DNA from 2 places in the Nonomuraea sp. NPDC049158 genome. Region 1 is predicted to be linked to the other one. Evidence: riboswitches for the same ligand, from Rfam matches in the RefSeq annotation. Region 1 holds a riboswitch; the other holds the start of a gene.

Evidence for each region. Region 1 has a riboswitch for thiamine pyrophosphate ahead of AB0B61_RS10980 (cytosine permease). Riboswitches for the same ligand answer to the same signal wherever they lie in the genome.
Region 2: linked by a shared signal. The riboswitch ahead of AB0B61_RS42125 (FAD-dependent oxidoreductase) and the one ahead of AB0B61_RS10980 (cytosine permease) in region 1 are both predicted to bind thiamine pyrophosphate.

What each region holds. Positions count from the first base shown of each region.
Region 1 covers NZ_JBEZDM010000004.1:124,896-134,636, forward strand. Annotated here, with positions in the region: gene AB0B61_RS10960 (transcriptional regulator) at 1-552, shown strand, start outside; gene AB0B61_RS10965 (DNA-formamidopyrimidine glycosylase family protein) at 596-1,474, shown strand; gene AB0B61_RS10970 (helix-turn-helix domain-containing protein) at 1,674-2,108, shown strand; gene AB0B61_RS10975 (rhodanese-like domain-containing protein) at 2,105-2,428, shown strand; TPP riboswitch at 2,454-2,566, shown strand; gene AB0B61_RS10980 (cytosine permease) at 2,557-3,900, shown strand; gene AB0B61_RS10985 (methylated-DNA--[protein]-cysteine S-methyltransferase) at 3,910-4,476, opposite strand; gene AB0B61_RS10990 (PAS domain-containing sensor histidine kinase) at 4,573-6,441, shown strand; gene AB0B61_RS10995 (ATP-binding protein) at 6,584-7,015, shown strand; gene yidC (membrane protein insertase YidC) at 7,019-7,672, opposite strand; gene AB0B61_RS11005 (DUF6412 domain-containing protein) at 7,725-7,946, opposite strand; gene AB0B61_RS11010 (hypothetical protein) at 7,943-8,116, opposite strand; gene AB0B61_RS11015 (response regulator transcription factor) at 8,211-8,921, shown strand; gene AB0B61_RS11020 (HAMP domain-containing sensor histidine kinase) at 8,918-9,741, shown strand, end outside.
Region 2 covers NZ_JBEZDM010000029.1:25,698-35,438, forward strand. Annotated here, with positions in the region: gene pknB (Stk1 family PASTA domain-containing Ser/Thr kinase) at 1-1,319, opposite strand, end outside; gene AB0B61_RS42115 (thiazole synthase) at 1,516-2,271, opposite strand; gene thiS (sulfur carrier protein ThiS) at 2,264-2,464, opposite strand; gene AB0B61_RS42125 (FAD-dependent oxidoreductase) at 2,461-3,771, opposite strand; TPP riboswitch at 3,761-3,878, opposite strand; gene AB0B61_RS42130 (FAD-dependent oxidoreductase) at 3,937-5,100, shown strand; gene AB0B61_RS42135 (Rv2175c family DNA-binding protein) at 5,131-5,505, shown strand; gene thiE (thiamine phosphate synthase) at 5,483-6,118, shown strand; gene AB0B61_RS42145 (polyprenyl synthetase family protein) at 6,321-7,388, opposite strand; gene metF (methylenetetrahydrofolate reductase [NAD(P)H]) at 7,493-8,416, shown strand; gene AB0B61_RS42155 (hypothetical protein) at 8,696-9,208, opposite strand; gene AB0B61_RS42160 (GNAT family N-acetyltransferase) at 9,436-9,741, opposite strand, start outside.

The DNA of each region.
Region 1 (9,741 bases):
CTCGCGCATCCCACGGTCGTCGGCATCGGGCGCGGCGATCTGGCGGAGCCGGTGTTCCGGTCGTGGCTGGAGCAGGATTATCTGTTCCTGCTGGACTATGTGCGGGTGTTCGCGCGGTTGGCCTGGCAGGCGCCGGCCGCGCATCTGGGCGACCTCGTGGACCTGGCGCACACGACCTTCCATGACGAGCTGAGCCTGCACCGGGAGCTGTCGGCCTCGTTCGGGGCGGACCTGGAAGGCGCGCGGAAGGGGCCGGCGTGTGCGGGCTATACGGCGTTCCTGCTGGAGTCGGCCGCTGACTACGGCGAAGGGTTGGCCGCGCTCTATCCCTGCATGTGGGGATATTCGCAGCTTGGTCAGCAGCTGGCGGCTCATTTGCCCGCCGAGCCGCGTTATCGGAGGTGGGTGGAGACGTACGCCGATCCTGGCTTCGCGGCGCTGACCGTGCGGATCGCCGAGATGATCGATCAGGCCGATCCCGAGCCCGCGCGGGCGGAGGCGTTGTTCCGTGAGGGGATGGCGCACGAGCTGGCGTTCTGGGATGTCTCATAGTTATCCACAGGCTGTGGATGAAGGTGCGTCGTACCCTGGTGGCATGCCTGAACTCCCCGAAGTGGAATCGCTCGCCGGTTTCCTGCGCGAGCGGGCGGTCGGTCGCACGCTCCTGGGCGTCGACGTGGTCGCCTTCTCGGCGCTCAAGACGTTCGACCCGCCGGTCACCGCGCTCGGCGGGCTGACCATCACGGGCGTGGCCAGGCACGGCAAGTTCCTCGACTTCGACTGCGACGGCCTGCACCTGGTCATCCACCTGGCCCGCGCGGGGTGGCTGCGCTGGCGCGAGGACCTCTCGGGCGCGAAGCCGGTCCGTCCGGGCAAGGGCCCGCTGGCGGTACGGGTACGCCTGGCGCCCGATGACGAGGGCCTGGCGCCCGGGTTCGAGCTGACCGAGGCGGGAACGCAGAAGCGCCTCGCCGTCTATGTCACGAAAAATCCGGATGACGTGCCGGGTGTCGCCGCCCTCGGCCCCGACCCCCTCGACGACGCCTTCACCGTGGCCACGCTCAAGGCCATCCTGAACGGCAGCCGCACCCAGGTGAAGGGCCTGCTGCGCGACCAGAAGGTGATCGCGGGCATCGGCAACGCCTACTCCGACGAGGTGCTGCACGCGGCCAAGATGTCACCGTTCAAGATCGCCTCGACCCTCACCGACGCCCAGATCGCCGACCTGCACGAGGCCATCGTCACCACGCTGCGCGAGGCGGTCGAGCGGGCGCACGGCCTGGCCGCCAAGGACCTCAAGGCGGAGAAGAAGTCCGGCCTTCGTGTCCACAACCGTGCCGGCCAGCCGTGCGATGTGTGCGGTGACACGATCCGCGAGGTGTCTTTCGCGGATTCCTCGCTTCAGTACTGCCCCACCTGCCAGACGGGCGGCAAGCCGCTGGCCGACCGCCGCCTGTCCCGCCTGCTGAAGTAACACCTGCTGATGTCAGGCCTCCGCGCCGGTGGTCACGCTTTGAGCTTCTCATCGCCACGTCGGTGCCCTCGATGAAGATGGCCCCGCACAGCACGATCAGCATGCCCCAAGCGCGCCTGGACGTGGTCAACTCCCGGTTACTTATCGATATTCGGTTATTCCTGGTAACCGCCCAAATCATCCGGCAGTATGAAATGTCATGGAAGACGGCACTTCTAAGCCACCCGGTTACTGCGAGAGCACCGTGGACGACGACTACGACGTGTGGCAGTGGGACACCAGGGAGGACTGCGAGGTCCGGCAGATACTCGACCGCGTCGCCGACAAGTGGTCGCTGCTGGTCATCGCGCTGCTCGACTGCCAGAGCCTGCGCTTCACCCAGTTGCGCCGCGAGATCGACGGGGTCAGCCAGCGGATGCTCAGCGTGACCCTGCGCCACCTGGAGCGCGACGGCCTGGTCAGCCGCACGGTCCACCCCGTCGTGCCGCCGCGGGTCGACTACGCGCTCACGCCGCTCGGCCGGACCCTGCACCAGACGATCAAGAGCCTGGTCACCTGGACCGAGGAGCACCGGCAGGAGATCGCCACCGCGCGTGCTGCCTACGACCAGCGACGCGAGATGATGGAGGCATGACGGTTCCAGAGATCCCGGCAAACGACGTTCCCGCCGACGGCTACCTGCTCGACGTGCGCGAACAGGAGGAATGGGTGGCCGGGCACGCCCCCGAGGCGGTGCACATCCCGATGTCGCAGATCCAGGGGCGGGTCGAGGAGGTGCCGGGCGACCGGACCGTCTACGTGGTCTGCCGGGTCGGCGGCCGGTCGTTCCAGGTCGCGGCCTGGCTCAACCAGCTCGGGCGCGAGGCGGTCAACGTCGACGGCGGCATGCAGTTGTGGGCGGCCGCGAGCCGCCCGATGGTCAGCGAGACGGGGCACCCGCCGTTCGTCGCCTGACGGATGGCATAATCCGCTCGACAACTACACAAACCGCGGGAGCTCGGGGTGCACCGGGCTGAGAGGGCGACTGACCTGTCGCCGACCGCATGAACCTGTCCGGGTAATGCCGGCGTAGGGAGTGTGAGATGACGCATGTCGTCGACGAAGTCCCGCTGACCCTCGAAGGGACGCCCCCCAAGACGCTCGGGCTGCTCGACCAGGGCGCCCTGTGGGCGAACCTGGCCGTGAGCCTGCTGGGGTTCAGCGGCGCGCTGTTCCTGCTCGACCCGCTCGGCGGGAGGCCGCTCAGCCTGACCGCCGCCCTGCTCGCGGCCCTCGTCGGCAGCCTGGTCGGCACGGCCATGGTGGGGCTGTCGGCCATCCCGGGCACGCAGACCGGGCGGCCGGCGATGGTGCTGCTGCGCGGGTTGTTCGGGGCACGGCTGTCCTACATCCCGACCGTGCTCAACATCGTCCAGATGATCGGGTGGGGCGCCTTCGAGCTGTGGGTGATCGCCAAGGGCGCGATGGCCATCTTCGGCGCCGTGGTGCCGTACCAGGTGTGGGTGGTGGCGGCGGGGGTGCTGACCACGTCGCTGACCATCTGGCCGCTCGGGTCGGTCCGGCTGCTGCGGCGCTACGTCACCATCGGGGTGATCATCTCGCTGGTCTGGTTCGCGGTGGCGTTCCTGTCGAAGGCTCCGCCGCAGGGCGGCGGGTCGTGGACGGCGTTCGCGCCCGCGGTCGACTACGTCATCGCGCTGTCGGTCTCGTGGGTGCCGATCGCCGCCGACTTCGCCCGGCACTCCAGGTCGAGCCGGGCGGCCTTCGCGGGCGTGGTCGGCGGCTACACGCTGGCCCAGGTCGCCTGTCTGGGGCTGGGCGTCTACGCGGTGGCGATCGCCGGGTCCGCGGCGGTGGCCGCCGACGGTACGGCCGTGTTCGGGGCGTTCGTCGCGGTGCCGCTGGGCGCGCTGTTCTTCGCGATCCTGGTGCTGCGGGAGGCCGACCAGTCGTTCGCGAACGTCTACTCCACGACCATGTCCCTGCAGAACCTCATGCCGCGCGTCGACCGGCGGGTCTTCTCGATCGCCATCGGCGTGCTGACCACCGCCATCGCGCTGGTGGTCGACGTGAACTCGTACGGGGCGTTCCTGGGGGTGATCGGGGCGGTGTTCGTGCCGATGTTCGCGGTGCTGGCGGTCGACTACTTCCTGCTCGGCGGATCCTCGGGGTGGAACACCGACGAGGACGCGCCGGCCCGCTGGTCCATGCTGGTGCCCTGGGCGCTCGGCTTCGTGGCCTACTGGATGACCACCTCCACGCCCACGGTCGAGCGGTGGGACGGCCTCTGGGCGGCCGTGCGCGAGGCCATCGGGTTCACCAGGCAGCCGTGGATGAACGGGGCCCTGGGCGCGGCTCTGGTGGCGGCTCTGGTGACGCTGGTGATCGGCTGGGCGACCCGGCGCGCGTCGATCACGCGTCGTTGAGTACGTACCTCAGGCCCGTGAGCGTTTTTCGATGGTGAGGAGATGACGCTTGGCGGCCTGGCCGCCCGCGTAGTCGCCGAGTTCGCCGTCAGCCGGCACGATCCGGTGGCACGGCACGACCACGCAGACGGGGTTGGCGTTGAGCGCGTTGCCGACCGCGCGCAGGGCGCGCGGCCGGCCGATGCTCTCGCCGATCTCGTCGAGGGTCGCCGTCTCCCCGTAGGGCACGGCCATCGTCTTCTGCAGCACCGTGCGGGCGAACGTCGTGGCGATGGACAGGTCGACCGGCGTGGCGAAGGTCCGCAGGCGCCCGGAGAAGTAGGCGTCGAGCTCCCTGCGCACCGGGTCGAGACGCCCGGGGTCGGGCCCGACGAAGGCGCCCACATGCCGGACGACCAGTTCGAAGACGGTGTCCTCCGACTCGAAGCTGCACGCCACGATGCCCTTGCCGCTCACCGCCAGCACCAGCCGGCCGACCGCGCCGTCATAGGTGCCGAACGCCACATCGGGCGGCACCTCGCCGCGATAAGTGGCGGAAGTCACCCGCAGCAGGGCATCGAGGTCTCCACTGGACATACCCGCCACCCTCTTCCGCCGCCCTGAAAGGCCGTGCCCGCAGCGTATCGGACGGATCGCCCGACGAACGCCGCACGCCACAGGCACTATGGAGGTGTGGGTGACGACAGAGCAGGCAGTGACGATGAGATCGCTCGCGCGGTGCTCGCCAGCTCGCCCAACGCCGTGGTCGCGCTCGACAGGGACCAGACCGTACTCGTCTGGAACCGGGCGGCTGAGCGGCTCTTCGGCTGGTCGGCCGAGGAGATGCTGGGCCGCAGGGCGCCGATCGTGCCGGGGGAGCTGACAGCGGAGCACAACGCGGTGCTCGAACGGGTGCGTACGGGCGGCCAGGTGTCGCTGCGCACCAAGCGGTTGCGCAGGGACGGCACCGTGCTCGACCTGAGGGTCGACACCAGCGCGCTGCTCACGGGCAGCGCCGTGGCGGGCTACGTCTTCGTGCACCATCTGACCGAGGCCGACGAGGCCGCCAGGAACCGTATGGCGCGGCGGGCCAGGCTGGTACGCCGGCTCACCGACGTGGTCGGCGACATCAACGCCGAGCTGGAGCTGTCCACGGTGCTCGACCGCATCGCGGCCAGCCTGACCGAGCTGACCGGCGCCGACGCGGGCGGCTTCGTGCTCATCGAGGGCGAGCGGCTGCGGCTGGTGAGCGCGCACCAGTTGCCCGACTCGCTCAAGGACGTGACGGCCGACCTGCGTACCAGCCTGGTCGGCAAGCTCTTACGCACCGGGAAGACGGTGATGCTGGAGTCGCAGGGCCTCGGCGACCTGGTGTGGGCCGAGCTCGACGGGCTGCACACGATCGCGCTCGGGCTGGCCGCGGTCGGCGGCCGGCCCTACGGGGCGCTGTATGCGCTGTTCGCCGAGCGCAAACCCGGCCACCTGGAGCTCGAGCTCCTGGAGCTGCTGGCCGGGCACGCCGGCATCGCGGTCGGCAACGCGGTGGCCTATCAGGAGGCCGTACGGCAGCGGGCGCACGAGCGCGCGGTGTTCGACGCCAGCGCCGACGGCATCGCCGTGCTCGACCGCGCCGGGCGGGTCAGCCAGTGGAACCCGGCCGCCGCCGAGCTCACCGCGACACCGGGAGAGGCCGTCATCGGCGGGCCGCTGCCCTTCCCGCTGCCCAGCCCGGGCGAGAAGCTCACCTACCAGCTGGAGAGCGGGCGCTGGCTGGACGTGGTCAGCGCCAAGATCGAGGAGACCGGAGAAGTGGTCGTCGACTTCCGTGACGTCACCACGGCCAAGGAGCTGGAGGAGGCCAAGGACCTGTTCCTGGCCACGACCAGCCATGAGTTGCGCACGCCCATCACGATCGTGCGCGGGTTCGCCAGCACGCTCGACGCGCGCTGGGACAAGCTGAACGACACCGAGCGGCGCTCCGCCGTCCACACGATCGCCGAGCGGGCCAGGTCGCTCGGGCAGCTCATGGATCATCTGCTGCTCGGCGCCCGGGCGGGCGCCGACGAGCCGCCGGTACGCATCGAGGCGTTCGATCTGGCCGAGCGGATCCACGCGGCCACCCTCGGGCTGCCCGTGCTGTCCGACAGGCACCGGGTGGAGGTGGCCATCCCCGACGCGCTGCCGTACGTCAGAGGCGACGCGCTGGCCACCGACATCATCCTCGGCCAGCTGCTGGAGAACGCCTTCAAGTACTCGCCGACGGGCGGCCTGATCAGCGTGGGCGCCTGGCCCGAGGACGACGCCGTGGTCGTGGTGGTGGACGATGAGGGCGTCGGCATCGCCGCACCGGACCGGGAGCGGGTCTTCGAGCGGTTCGTCCAGGTCGACAGCGGTGACCGCCGCAGGTTCGGCGGAGTCGGCCTCGGGCTCTACATCGTGCGCAGTCTGGCCAGGGCTCAGGGCGGTGATGTGAGTGCCCATCCGCGACCCGGTGGAGGCACTCGAATGCGGCTCGTGTTGGGCAACGCTTCCCCTATCCGATCCGACACACCGATGCGGTAACGAGGTGGTAACGGTTACGCTGATCTATCGTCCGATGTGTACAAGCTGTGATCGAGATGCGGTTTCTGGGATCGAGTAACGGGGCATTTCGGTCGTACCGGGGAGTGTTCCCGTGGGGGGCACTGGGAGCGGGGAGGTGGGTGTGTCAAGCGTGGTGCTACTGCCGTACGCGCCGTCCAGTGTCGCCGTCGCCCGCCAGCGTCTGAGCACTGACCTGCAGGATCGCGGGGTTTTCGCCACCGCGATCGACGATGCCGTCCTCGTGGTGAGCGAGTTGCTGAGCAACGCGCTACGGCATGCGCATCCGCTGCCGTCGGGCATGGTCAGGGTGGCCTGGCTGCGGAGCGACGAACACATCGAGGTCGCTGTGAGCGATGGCGGCGCGGCCACCGAGCCCCGCGCCGGCCGGCCGACTCTGTCGTCGCTCGGGGGCAGGGGGCTCGGCATCGTCGAGTACGTCGCGGAGAGCTGGGGAGTCCGCCACGACGGTGACATCACGACGGTGTGGGCGATCTTGCACGCCCCCAACGGATTGATGAACGGGCAGGTCCACGCCCTGCGAGAGGCTGGATAGCGGCTACGCGCTCAGCGGCCGGGTGGCCAGGATCGCGCGTTCTCCCACGGTCCACGCCGTGCTGATCAGCAGGTAGAGCGCCGCGGCCAGCGGCAGCACCGCGGCGGCCAGCACCGTGCCGAACGGCATCAGCGGCGTGATCCTGCGTATCAGCGCGGGCTGCTCGTCGGGCAGCGTGGCGGTGATTTTGCGGGCCGAAAGCCACGCCACGACCGCGATCAGCACGATGACCACGGCAAAGACCAAAAATGGCACACTAACCAGACCGTAATTGGTGACAATTCCCGCGACATGCTGCCCCAGAGGGGCGCCCAGCAGGTCATGGCCCAGGAAAGCGGTCGGGTGCGTGGCGACCCGATACATCACCCACATGAACGGAAGCTGCCCCAATCCCGGCAGGATCGTGGCCAGAGGCGAGGTGCCTTCCTTCGCGTACAGCTTGGTGGTCTCCTTGGCCAGTCGCTCGGGGTTGCGCGACCACCGCTTCCGCAACTCGGCCAGCTTGGGCGCCAGGCGCTTCTGGACCTGTGTGGCGCGGGCCTGGCGGATGCTGAGCGGCAGCAGCAGGAGGCGTACGGCCACGGTGAACAGCACGATGGCCACGGCGGCGTTGTCGCCGGACACGGCCAGCAGAAATGACACGAAAGAGTCGAACATGAGCCCTTCAATCAAAGAGAGATGAATCAGGGCTCACTGAAGAGAGCCCCGCTTAGCCGGAAGCGGGGCGCGATGACGGAGCTCGTGGCCGTGGCCGGCCTGCCGCCGCGGGATGGCGCTGGCGCTGGAAGGCCGTGCGCCGGGCGTACATCAGCGGGAAGCCGGGCGCGTCGCCGCCGATGGCGGGCAGCAGCCGGGCGGCCCAGGTGGCGAGCAGCAGGATCGCCACCATGGTCACGCCGATGAGCCAGGGGTCGAACAGGAAAAGCGTCACCGTGACGAGGACGACTTCCCGACCAAGGTGACGGCGATGAACACCAGAAGGGCGACCACACCGATGATGAGGGCGACCTTGAGCAGCCCCATGATCATGGGGATCACGAAATTGAACAGCACGAAGAGGGCAAGGAGGGCCCCCAATACGAGCATGACGACGCGACTCATGCGCCCACCGTACGTCCTGCGAGCATGATCCGCGAGGCTTACGAAGCAATGACGTAGGTGTCGATTCGGCATGCTCCCGCCGTACGGTGAAAGGGTGAACACGCGCATCCTGGTGGTCGACGACGACCCGACCGTGGCCGAGGTGGTGGCGCGATATCTGGAGCGCGACGGGCACGAGGTCGAGTGCGTGGGCGACGGCGCCGAGGCGCTGCGGCGGGCGCTGGCCAGCCCGCCCGATCTGATGGTGCTCGACCTGATGCTGCCGAAGATCGACGGGCTGCAGGTGTGCAGGAAGCTCAGGGAGCGCTGGCCGGTCCCGGTGATCATGCTGACCGCGCTCGGCGAGGAGATCGACCGCGTGGTCGGGCTCGAAACCGGCGCCGACGACTACGTGACCAAGCCCTTCAGCCCGCGAGAGCTGGCGCTGCGCGTCCAGTCGGTGCTGCGCCGTGCCCGCGGCGCCTCGGTCACGGGTGGCACGGGCGTGCTGCGTGACGGCGATCTGGTGGTCGACGTAGGGGCCCACGAGGTACGGCTGGGCGGGGCTGAGGTGATGCTCACCGCCCGCGAGTTCGACCTGCTGGCCTACCTCGTACGCAACCCTCGGCAGGCGTTCAGCCGGTCGGCGCTGCTCAACCAGGTGTGGGGCTGGTCGTTCGGGGACTCCTCCACGGTGACCGTGCACGTCCGGCGGCTACGGGAGAAGATCGAGCCGGATCCGACCGCGCCGCGGCGGATCGTCACGGTCTGGGGCGTGGGGTACCGGTACGAACCGCTCGAACCCGCCGGCGAAGGTACGCCATGACTCCCCATCCAGCGGTGATGAGCGATCTGGGGATGATCGTGGCGGTCACGGCGGGGCTGGGGCTGCTGGTGGGGATCCTGGGCGTGGCCGTCATGTGGCGGCTGCGTACCCGCTCGATCGGGGTCATGCTGGCCGTCGTCATGGTGGTCGCGATCGTGGCGACACTGGCCGGCGTGGTGGCGATCACGCTCAAGATGATCATCGAGGGCGCGGTCAGGGACATCGTGCTCAGCGTGGTGGCCGTCGGCGGGCTGGTCGGGCTGGGGGTGGCGTTCGTCCTGGCCAGGCGGGTCGTGGGCGAGAGCAGGCGGCTGGTGGCCGCCGTACGCGACCTGCCGTTCACCGCGCCCAAGGGGCTGCCGTCGGAGCTGCAGACGATCGCGAACACGCTGGAGGAGGCGTACGAGCGGGAGCGCGCCCTGGAAGGGGCGCGGCGCGAGCTGGTCGCCTGGGTGAGCCACGACCTGCGCACCCCGCTCGCCGGGCTGCGGGCGATGGCCGAGGCGCTCGAAGACGGCGTGGTGTCCGACCGCCGGACCGTCGCGCGCTACCACGGCCAGATCAAGCTGGAGGTGGAGCGGCTGTCGGCGATGGTCGACGACCTGTTCGAGCTGTCGCGGATCCACGCCGGGGCGCTGCGGCTCACTCCTGCCCGGATCGGGCTCGCCGACCTGGTCGCCGACACGCTCGCCGGGGCCGAGCCGCTGGCCCGCGCCAAGGGGGTGCGGCTGACCGCCGAGGCCGCCGAGGCGGTCCCCGTGCGGGCGGACCCGAACGCGCTGAGCCGGGCGCTGGGCAACCTCGTCGTGAACGCGATCAG
Region 2 (9,741 bases), on a different contig from region 1:
TTGGGCACCAGCACCCGCTTCGGGCCCAGCGAGGGCACCAGCGTGAGGGCCGCGCCCCGCTCGACCTCGACGTTGCGCCCCGGGTCGGTCCTCAGTACGAGGCCCTCGGCCACCTTCTCGTCGTGCTGGCCGGGCGCCGTCTTCACCTGGAAGCCCTGGGCGGAGGCGGCCCTCTGGGCAGCCGCCAGATCCGTGCCGACCAGGTTGGGCACCGGCACGTACGTGGTCTGCGAGAAGTACCAGCCCGTCAGCGCCACCGCCACCACCATGACTGCGGCGAGCGCGACCAGGAACCAGTTGGGCTTGAAACCGGCGCGCCGCGCGGGGAACTCCTCGCGCGGCTGGATCATCGTATGGTTCGGCACCACCTGCGTCATCGCGTGCGGCGCGGTGACGGGTCTGGAGCTCGGCATCGAGTACGGCATGGAGCGCGCCCCGGACGCCCCCGCATGCGGGGGCGGCGTCGTCGTACGGGGCAGCATGCGGTGCGCGTCCACGGCCGCCACCAGCATCGCGGTCGCGTCGGCGGGACGGTCGTCGGGGGAGCGGGCCGTGGCGTGCGTCACCAGCGTGTCGATCAGCGGCGGCACCTCCGGCACCACGGAGGACGGCGGCGGCACGGTGTCGTGGACGTGCCGGTAGGCCACCGACATCGGCGTCTCGCCGTCGTAGGGCTGCTCGCCGGTCACCAGCTCGAACAGCATGATGCCCGCCGCGTAGACGTCGCTGCGCACGTCGGCGCCGCCGGTCATGACCTGCTCGGGCGACATGTAGCCGATCGTGCCGATCATCACGCCGGTGCGGGTCTGGTTGGTCGCCTCGATGGCCCGGGCCAGGCCGAAGTCCACCACCTTGACCCGGCCGTCGTCGGTGAGCAGGACGTTCTCGGGCTTGACGTCGCGGTGCACCATGCCGGCCTGATGGGCCGCGCCCAAGGCCGCGAGCACCGGGATCATGATCTCCAGCGCCTCGCGGGCGGGCAGCCTGCCCCGGTCGCGCAGGGTGTCGCGGAGTGTCCTGCCGGGGACGTACTCCATCGACAGATAGACCACGTCCCCGTCGGTGCCCTGGTCGAAGACGTGCACCACGTTGGGGTGGGAGAGGCTGGCCACAGACTTGGCCTCGCCGATGAACCGCCGCACGAACGCCGGGTCCTCGGCGAGCGAGCGATGCATGACCTTCAGCGCGACCGTGCGGTCAAGCCGGACGTCTAGCGCCAGGTAGACGGTCGCCATACCGCCCCGCGCGATCCGGGACTCGATGCGGTAACGCCCATCGAGCAGCCGTCCGACGAGAGGGTCCGCTGTCGTCGTGTCCACCCCGCTGAGTTTACGGGCGTTTTGCCACTGGCAAGGCCTGACCATCCGAAACCGATGCCGAGCCGTGCTCGTTGGAACGCGCCTATCTGGAACATAACCGGACATATCCCGTCTCGTCCGCTCCGCGTGGCGCTGGTGGCTACGGACCCGTCGGGGCCTCCGCGCGGCTACGGACCCATCCGGGGCCTCTGTACGGCTATGGGCCTGTCGGGGAGGAGGCCTCCGCGTAGCGGCGGCGGGGGATGCGGCCCGCCTGGTGGGCGAACCGGCCCGCCTGGACGGCCGCTCTCATGGCCGTCGCCATCAGCTCCGGCCGCTGCGCCCTGGTGACGGCCGTGGCCAGGAGTACGGCGTCGCAGCCCAGCTCCATCGCCAGGGCGGCGTCGCTGGCCGTACCGATGCCCGCGTCGAGGATCACCGGCACCGAGGCCGCCTCCACGATGAGCTCGATGTTGTGCGGGTTGCGGATGCCGAGGCCCGAGCCGATCGGCGCGCCGAGCGGCATCACCGCCGCACACCCGGCCAGCTCCAGGCGACGCGCCAGCGCCGGGTCGTCCCCGATGTACGGCAGCACCACGAACCCGTCGGCCACCAGCCGTTCGGCCGCGTCGAACGTCTCGATCGGGTCCGGCAGCAGCGTCCGCTCGTCGGCGATGACCTCGAGCTTGACCCAGTTCGTACCGAGCGCCTCCCTGGCCAGGCGGGCGGTCAGCACGGCGTCGCCCGCCGTGAAGCAGCCGGCGGTGTTGGGCAGGACCTTGATGCCGCGTTCGCGCAGCACGTCGAGCACCGAGCCGGGCGCGCCGGGGTCGAGCCGCCGCATGGCGACGGTCGTCAGTTCGGTGCCGGACGCGACCAGCGCCTGATCGAGCACCTCCAGCGACGGCGCGCCGCCGGTGCCCATGATGAGCCGGGAGGAGAACTTCTCTCCGGCTATGAGCAGATCATCCACCTTGCACCGCCGTCAGCACTTCCATCCGGTCGCTGTCGCCGAGCGCCGTCGTCTCCCAGGCGCTCCGCGTCACCACCTCGTCGTTCACGGCCACGGCCACGCCGGTCGTGGCCGTGGTGAGCGTGAGTACGGCCTGCGCCACGGTGGTGCCGTCGGGCACCTCGTGTGGCGCCCCATTGATGGTCACATTCATGAAATATCCCGATACCTCAGCGGCGAGCACAGCTCCGCGAGCTCGCTCTCCTCGCCCAGCAAGATGGCCGCCGTGAGCGGGGCCAGCAGCACCCCGCCCCGGTGATGCCCGGTGGCCAGCACCAGCCCGGGCGTCCCGCTGGGCCCGATGAGCGGGACGTTGTCCGGTGTGCCCGGACGCAGCCCCGCCACCACGTCGGCGATCTCCAGCTCGGTGACGCCCGGCACCAGCTCGTGGGCGTCCCGCAGCAGCTCGTACAGTCCGCCCGCCGTCACCCTCGTGTCGAACCCCAGCTCTTCCTGCGTCGCCCCGACCACCAGCTCACCGTCACCCCTCGGCACCAGGTACACGGGTTTCCCGTGCACCGTCCCGCGTACACACCTGCCGAGCAGGGGCTGGGGGGAACGCAGCCGCATGATCTGCCCCTTGACCGGCCGCACCGGGACATCGGCCAGCCCGGCACTCCACGCCCCAGCCGCCAGCACGACCCGCTCGCCCCGGATCTCGGCGGGGATGTCCGCCTGCGGGAGGCCCTGGTCCGGGGTGGCTGTCCTGTCCGGGGTGGTTGTCCTGTCCGGGGTGGCCGTCTGGTTCGGGGTGGCCGTCTGGTCCGGGGGTGCGAGGCGTACGCCCACGACCTGGTCGCCCATGTCGCCGTCCCGGAGTAGTTCGCTGACGCGAGCCCGGACGATGGGGACGCCCAGGCGGTCGAGTGCGGCTAGGAGCGCGGCGGTGACACGGCGCGGGTCCACCCACGCGTCTCCACGGGCCAGCAGCCCACCGCGTACGGAGGGCGCCAGCATGGGCTCCAGCCGACGGCACTCGCGCCCGGTCAGCCGCTCGACCGGTAGCCCCAGCTTCTCCATGAACGCGGCCAGCTCACCGAGCGCCGCCAGATCGTCGGCCCCGAACGCCACGGCCAGCGTCCCGTCGACCCGGAAGTCCAGCCCGGCCCGCGCAGCCTCGCTGAGCCCGCTCACGACCGCTTCAGGCGCCCTGGCCTCGTCAACTTCAGACGCTCCAGCCTCGTCAAGGCGGGTGGCGGCGGGTCCCGTACCGGCGTCGAGGCCGGCGTCGGTGGCGAGTTCGGAGGCGAAGGACGGCCAGCGGCGCAGTGCGGCGAGGCCCAGTCGGAGCAGCGGCTCCTCCGTGTACGTGACCTCGCTCACCGGCGCCAGCATGCCCGCCGCCGCGTGCGAGGCCCCAGTGGCCGGAGCCGGGTCGACCACGGTGACCGGCCGCCCCGAGCGGGACAGGCGCCAGGCGATGGACAGCCCGACGATCCCGCCGCCTACGACGATGTCCACGTCCGCTCCCTTCGCCGGCATGATCCGGATCAGGTGTCTTGCGGTCGAAGGCCCGGTGCAGCCTTCCTCTCAGCCCGGTAAACGGCCGGACTCCCGCGCGTCTTACGCCTCCACCCTACGGCCTCGGCGCGACGCCCAGGCACGGGCCCCGTTATGGTCTTGAACGTGAATCATGTGGTGGTGGCAGGCGCCGGTCTGGCCGGCGTACGGAGTGTCGAGGCGCTGCGCGCGAAAGGGTTCGACGGCAGGATCACGCTGATCGGGCAGGAGCGGCACCGGCCATATGACCGGCCACCGCTGTCGAAGGCGGTCCTGTCGGGCAGCAGTGACTCCAGCTTCGTCGACGCCGACCTCGCCGTGCTGGAGGTGGACTTCTGGCCGGGCGTCTCGGCCAAGGCGCTGCGTCCCGGCGTCGTCGAGACCACCGAGGGCGAGCTCGCCTACGACGGCCTGGTGATCGCCACCGGAGCCGAGCCGATCACGCTGCCCGGCGACGGCCGCCAGCACGTGCTGCGCACCCTCGACGACGCGCTGGAGCTGCGCGCCCGGCTGGTCAAGGGCGCCGGCGTGGTGATCATCGGCGCTGGTTGGATCGGTGCCGAGGTGGCCACCGCCGCCCGCCGGGCCGGCTGCGAGGTGACCGTGATCGAGGCGGGCCCCACCCCGCTCGCCCAGGCGGTCGGTCCGGAGATCGGCGCCCGCACCCAGGGCTGGTACGAGGGCATCGACCTGCGGCTCAACACCCTGGTCGGCTCCGTGGACGACGGCGGCGTGACGCTGGCGGACGGAAGCCTCATCGAGGCGCACGTGGTCGTCACCGGCGTCGGAGTACGCCCGGCGGTCGGCTGGCTCGCGGGCTCCGGCGTCGACCTGGACAACGGCGTCGTCACCGACGAGCACCTGCGTACGTCCCTGCCGAACGTCGTGGCCGTGGGCGACTGCGCCGCCTGGTGGTCGCGCCGGTTCGAGACCAGGTTGAGGGTCGAGCACTGGGACGCCGCGCTCAACGCGCCCGAGGTGGCCGCCGCCACCCTGCTGGGCGTGGAGGCCGCCTACGACCCAGTGCCCTATTTCTGGTCCGAGCAGTTCGGCCACATGGTCCAGTACGCGGGCCACCACCCGGCCGGAGACCGCCTCCTCTACCGAGGCGAACTCGGCGGGAAATGGTCGGCCTGCTGGCTCACCTCGGACGACACCCTGGCCGCGGTACTCGCCGTGGACCGGCCCCGAGACCTCGTCCAGGGCCGCAGAATCATCGAAGCCGGGCACCGCGTAGACGCCGAACGCCTGGTAGATCCCGACCTCTCCCTACGGGATTGTGTTGTTTGAGCAAGCACGCCATGTGGTAGTTGTGGTTTCGTGACGCTTTCTGTTGCGCAGATCGACCGGGAGACCGACCAACTCGTCGCCGAGTGGCTCACTCTCCCCGAAGTGGCCGCGCGCCTCGACCTCTCGATTGGGCGGGCCAAGCAACTCCTCAAGGATCGGAAACTGCTCGGTGTGCGCCGGGGTGGTGGTGGGCCACAAGTGCCCGCGGTGTTCCTTGATGGAAAGGACGTGATGAAGGGTCTGCCCGGCACACTCTCCGTGCTGCGAGACTCCGGTTACGACGACATCGAGTCGCTTCGCTGGCTCTTCACTCCCGACGACTCCCTGCCCGGCTCGCCCGTCGACGCCATCAGGGCCGGTCGCCATACCGAGGTCAAACGGCGTGCTCAAGCCCTCGCTTTCTGAGGCCCGCCTCTACCTCTGCACGGACGGCCGTCGCGAACGCGGTGACCTGGCCGACTTCCTCGACGCGGTGCTGGCCGCGGGCGTGGACATCGTCCAGTTGCGGGAGAAGGGACTGGAGGCGCGCGAAGAGCTCGCGCTCCTCGAGGTCTTCCGTGACGCCTGCGACCGGCACGGCCGGCTGCTGGCGGTCAACGACCGGGCCGACATCGCGTACGCCGCCCGCCCCGACGTGCTCCACCTGGGGCAAGACGATCTTCCGGTGAAGGTCGCGCGAGAGATACTCGGCGACGACGTCTTCATCGGACGGTCCACCCACTCCGTCGCCGAGGCTTCCGCCGCGGCTGTGGAGGAGGGCGTCGACTACTTCTGCTGCGGTCCCGTCTGGCCGACGCCGACCAAGCCGGGCCGCCACGCGCCGGGGCCGTCGCTGCTCCGGCACGCGGCGTCGCTCGGCAGCGGGCGGCCGTGGTTCGGCATCGGCGGCATCGACCTGGGCAATCTCGACCAGGTGCGGTCGTATGGGGTCGAACGGGTTGTAGTGGTACGTGCCATCACGGACGCCGAGGACCCGGGTGCCGCGGCGGCGGAGTTCGCCAAGCGCCTGGCCCGCTGACAGACGCGCGCGGGCGCCGCCCGGCGCCCGCGCCCTACTCAGCTCGTACGTGCGGCCGCTCAGAGTACGCGTGAGGTCGCTCAGGCGTGCCTGAGAGTGACCGGTTGCGCGTGTGGTGGCTCAGGTTGTGAGTAAGAGTGACCGGTTGGGCGTGTGGTGGCTCAGGTTGCGTGTGAGAGTGATGGTTGGGCGTGTGGTGACCTCAGGTTGTGCGTGAGGTGGCGGCCACCGCCAGGTCCGACAGGGCCGCGCGGGCGTCCGGTGTGATGGGCACCTTGCCGAGGAACGTCAGCGCCTCGCCGAGGTAGTCGCCGATCATGTCCTCGCACTGGCGCAGCGCCCCGGTGCCGTCGATGATGCCCCGCAGCGTGGCCACCCCGTCCTCGTCGAGTCCGGGATCGCCCAGCAGGGCGCGCACCGTCTCGGCGTCGCCGGGTGCGGCCGATGCCAGGGTCCGCGCGATGAGCATCGTCCGCTTGCCCTCGCGCAGGTCGTCGCCCGCCGGCTTGCCGGTCTGCGCCGGGTCCCCGAACACGCCCAGGATGTCGTCGCGCAGCTGGAAGGCGATGCCGACCCGCCGGCCGTACTCCATGCAGAGCTCGTCCATCCACGGCTCCAGGCTGCCGGCGGCGAGCACCAGGCCGAGGCGGAGCGGTTGTTCGACGGAGTATTTGCCGCTCTTGTAGAGGGCGACGCGCAGGGCGGACTCGAAGGTGTTCTCGCCGTGCGCCTGCTCCAGCAGATCGAGATATTGACCACACATCAGCTCGGTACGCATGTGGTCGTGCACCGGCTGGGCCGCCGACAGCGACTCGGGCGGCAGGCCGCTGCTGCGCCACATCTCGCCGGACCAGATCAGCAGCAGGTTGCCCAGCAGGATCGCCGCGCCCTCCCCGAACTGCTCCGCCGAGCCGTGCCAGCCCGACTTCTCGTGGATGGCCTCGAAGCGGCGGTGCGCGGACGGCATGCCCCTGCGCAGGTCGCTCTTGTCCATCACGTCGTCGTGCACCAGCGCGCTGGCCTGGAGCAGCTCCAGCGAGGCGGCGGCGGTGAAGATCCCGGGCACGTCGGTGCCGCCCGCGCCCCGCCAACCCCAGTAGCAGAAGGCCGGGCGCAGCCGCTTGCCACCGGACAGCAGGTCCTCGGCGGCGGCGCGGAGCGGCTCGAGCTCGGTGTCGCCGGGGGCGGGCAGCTGCCGTTGGACGAACGTCCGCAGCGCGGCGTCCACCTTGGCACGCAGGGCGTCCAGGCTCGCGGCGTCAGTGGTCATGCATCTGAGACTAGTGGCCGGGCGGCCAAGCCGGATCTCCAGGGACGACTTGGCCACCAAGCCGGATCTCCAGAGACGGGGCTTGTGGCGGTAGCCTGGGTCACATGGCGCTTGGTCGACCCTCCATCCTGCCCGATCGTGTTCCCACCGTCCGTGAGCTTCTCGCGTCCGGTGGCCGGTCGTTCTCCTTCGAATTCTTCCCACCGAAGACGGACGAGGGGGAACGGCAGCTGTGGCGGGCGATCAGAGAGCTCGAGTCGCTGCGGCCGACGTTCGTGTCGGTGACCTACGGCGCGGGCGGCTCCAACCGCGACCGCACCGTGGACATCGTCGAACGGCTGGCCCACGACACCACGCTCACCCCTGTGGCGCATTTCACCGCGGTCAACCACTCGATCCGCGAGCTGCGCCACCTGATCGGCCGCTTCGCGGACGCGGGGGTGCGCAACATCCTCGCCGTGCGGGGCGACCCTCCCGGCGACCCGACAGGCGAGTGGGTCCAGCACCCCGAAGGCGTCCTCTACGCCGAAGAGCTCGTGCGGCTGATCCGGCAGGTGGGCGACTTCTGCGTGGGCGTGGCGGCGTTCCCGTACAAACACCCGCGCTCGCCGTCGATCGAGTCCGACACCGACTTCTTCGTACAGAAGTGCCGGGCCGGCGCCGACTACGCGATCACCCAGATGTTCTTCCAGGCCGACGACTACCTGCGGCTGCGCGACCGGGTGGCGGAGCAGGGGTGTGACACGCCGATCATCCCGTGCATCATGCCGGTCACGCAGATGAGCACGATCGCCAGGTCGGAGCAGCTGTCGGGGGCGCCGTTCCCGGCGGACCTGGCGGCCCGCTTCGAGGCGGTGGCCGACGACCCGGCGGCCGTGCGGCGGCTGGGCATCGACCACGGGGTGGAGCTCTGCCAGCGGCTGCTCGATGAGGGCGCCCCGGGCATCCACTTCATCACGTTCAACCGATCCAGCGCGACGCGAGAGGTGTTCGAGCGGCTTGCTCCGGCCGAGGCGCTGTCCGCGTAACCCGGCGCATCCTGGCCTTCTAGATCCTTTGGTGCGACCCCTGTGACGGTCCGGCGGAGTGGAGGAAGGCGTCCGTCGCGGTCGGGGTCCCTGGGGAGGGATAGCTCTTTCGTGGGAGAAGAAGAACGACCCTCGGTGAGGGGACCTCGTGCCGGTGCTCCGCCCGCAGGGGGATCGGGCGGATGGCCGGTTGCCCTACGTAGTGAAGATTGCCCAGAGTGACGGGTGGCAAACCACAAGTCACGAGACGGCCAATGACACGCCGGTTCGTTCTCCGGCCTAGTCGAAGAACTGCCAGATGCTGAACCTGCGCACGTAGAGAGGCACGGCATCCCGGCCGAGCACCCTGATGCGCCTGATGCGTGTCTTCTGGTTCATCTTGACCTTCACGCACTTCAGGTGCGCGCCATGGAACCCAGGCAGGGCGGAGTAGGAGATGGACACGGCGCGGTGCGCCAGACCCCGGTCGGAGAGTCCCAGCCCCACCTCCCGGTAGAGGCGCCTCGAACCCTTCAGGGCGAACGCGGTGGAGCCGATGAGCGCGTGATTCGCCTTCGGCGGGCAGTGCACGAAGATCCGGACGTGGCTGGCCTGACGGGGATCCCAGGGGAGGACGCGGAGCGACGGGACGTTCTTCAACTCCGGGGGGATGGCGGTCTTGGAACTCTTCTTGTTGGTGCTCGCGGTCGACGTGGGTGTGGGCGTAGGTGTGGGGGTGGGGGTCGGCTCGGGTGGGGTGCCCTGGCTCACCAGGAGAGTGGCGGCCACTCCGATTCGTGTGACGAGACGCATAGGTTCCTCCTGCCGGACGTCCGGGTGGTGTGACGTGGGCGTCGGTGCAGGGGGAGGTGCCCGGGATTGACGCGGATGGGGGCGCCAGGTTGATCGTCTTTATTATGTCGGTGGCGCGGCGAACAGGGCGGAGCCGCGCTGGTACGAACCTGGAACGAACCGGGTCAGGGCCGCGCTGGGGTCAAGCCGCCGTGGTCAAAAGCCGTCGTGGTCAAAAGCCGTCGTGGTCACAGGGGGAGGGGTCTGCCCACGATCGCGTACTGCTCGTAGCCGCCCGGGAAGAGGAATGGGCTCAGCAGGTCGGTGAAGCCCATGCTGGCGTACAGGTGGCGGGCCGTGGTGGGGCGGTCGTGGGTGGACAGCACCGCCGAACGCTCGCGGCGGCCCGCGCACAGCGTGGCGATCATCGCCCGGCCGATGCCCTTGCCCTGGTAGTCGGGGTGCATGTGGATCTCGGCCAGCTCGAACGCGTTACCCAGCCACGCGTCGGCGACCTCCCTGCCCGCCTGGCTCTCCAGCGCGCGGAACACGAC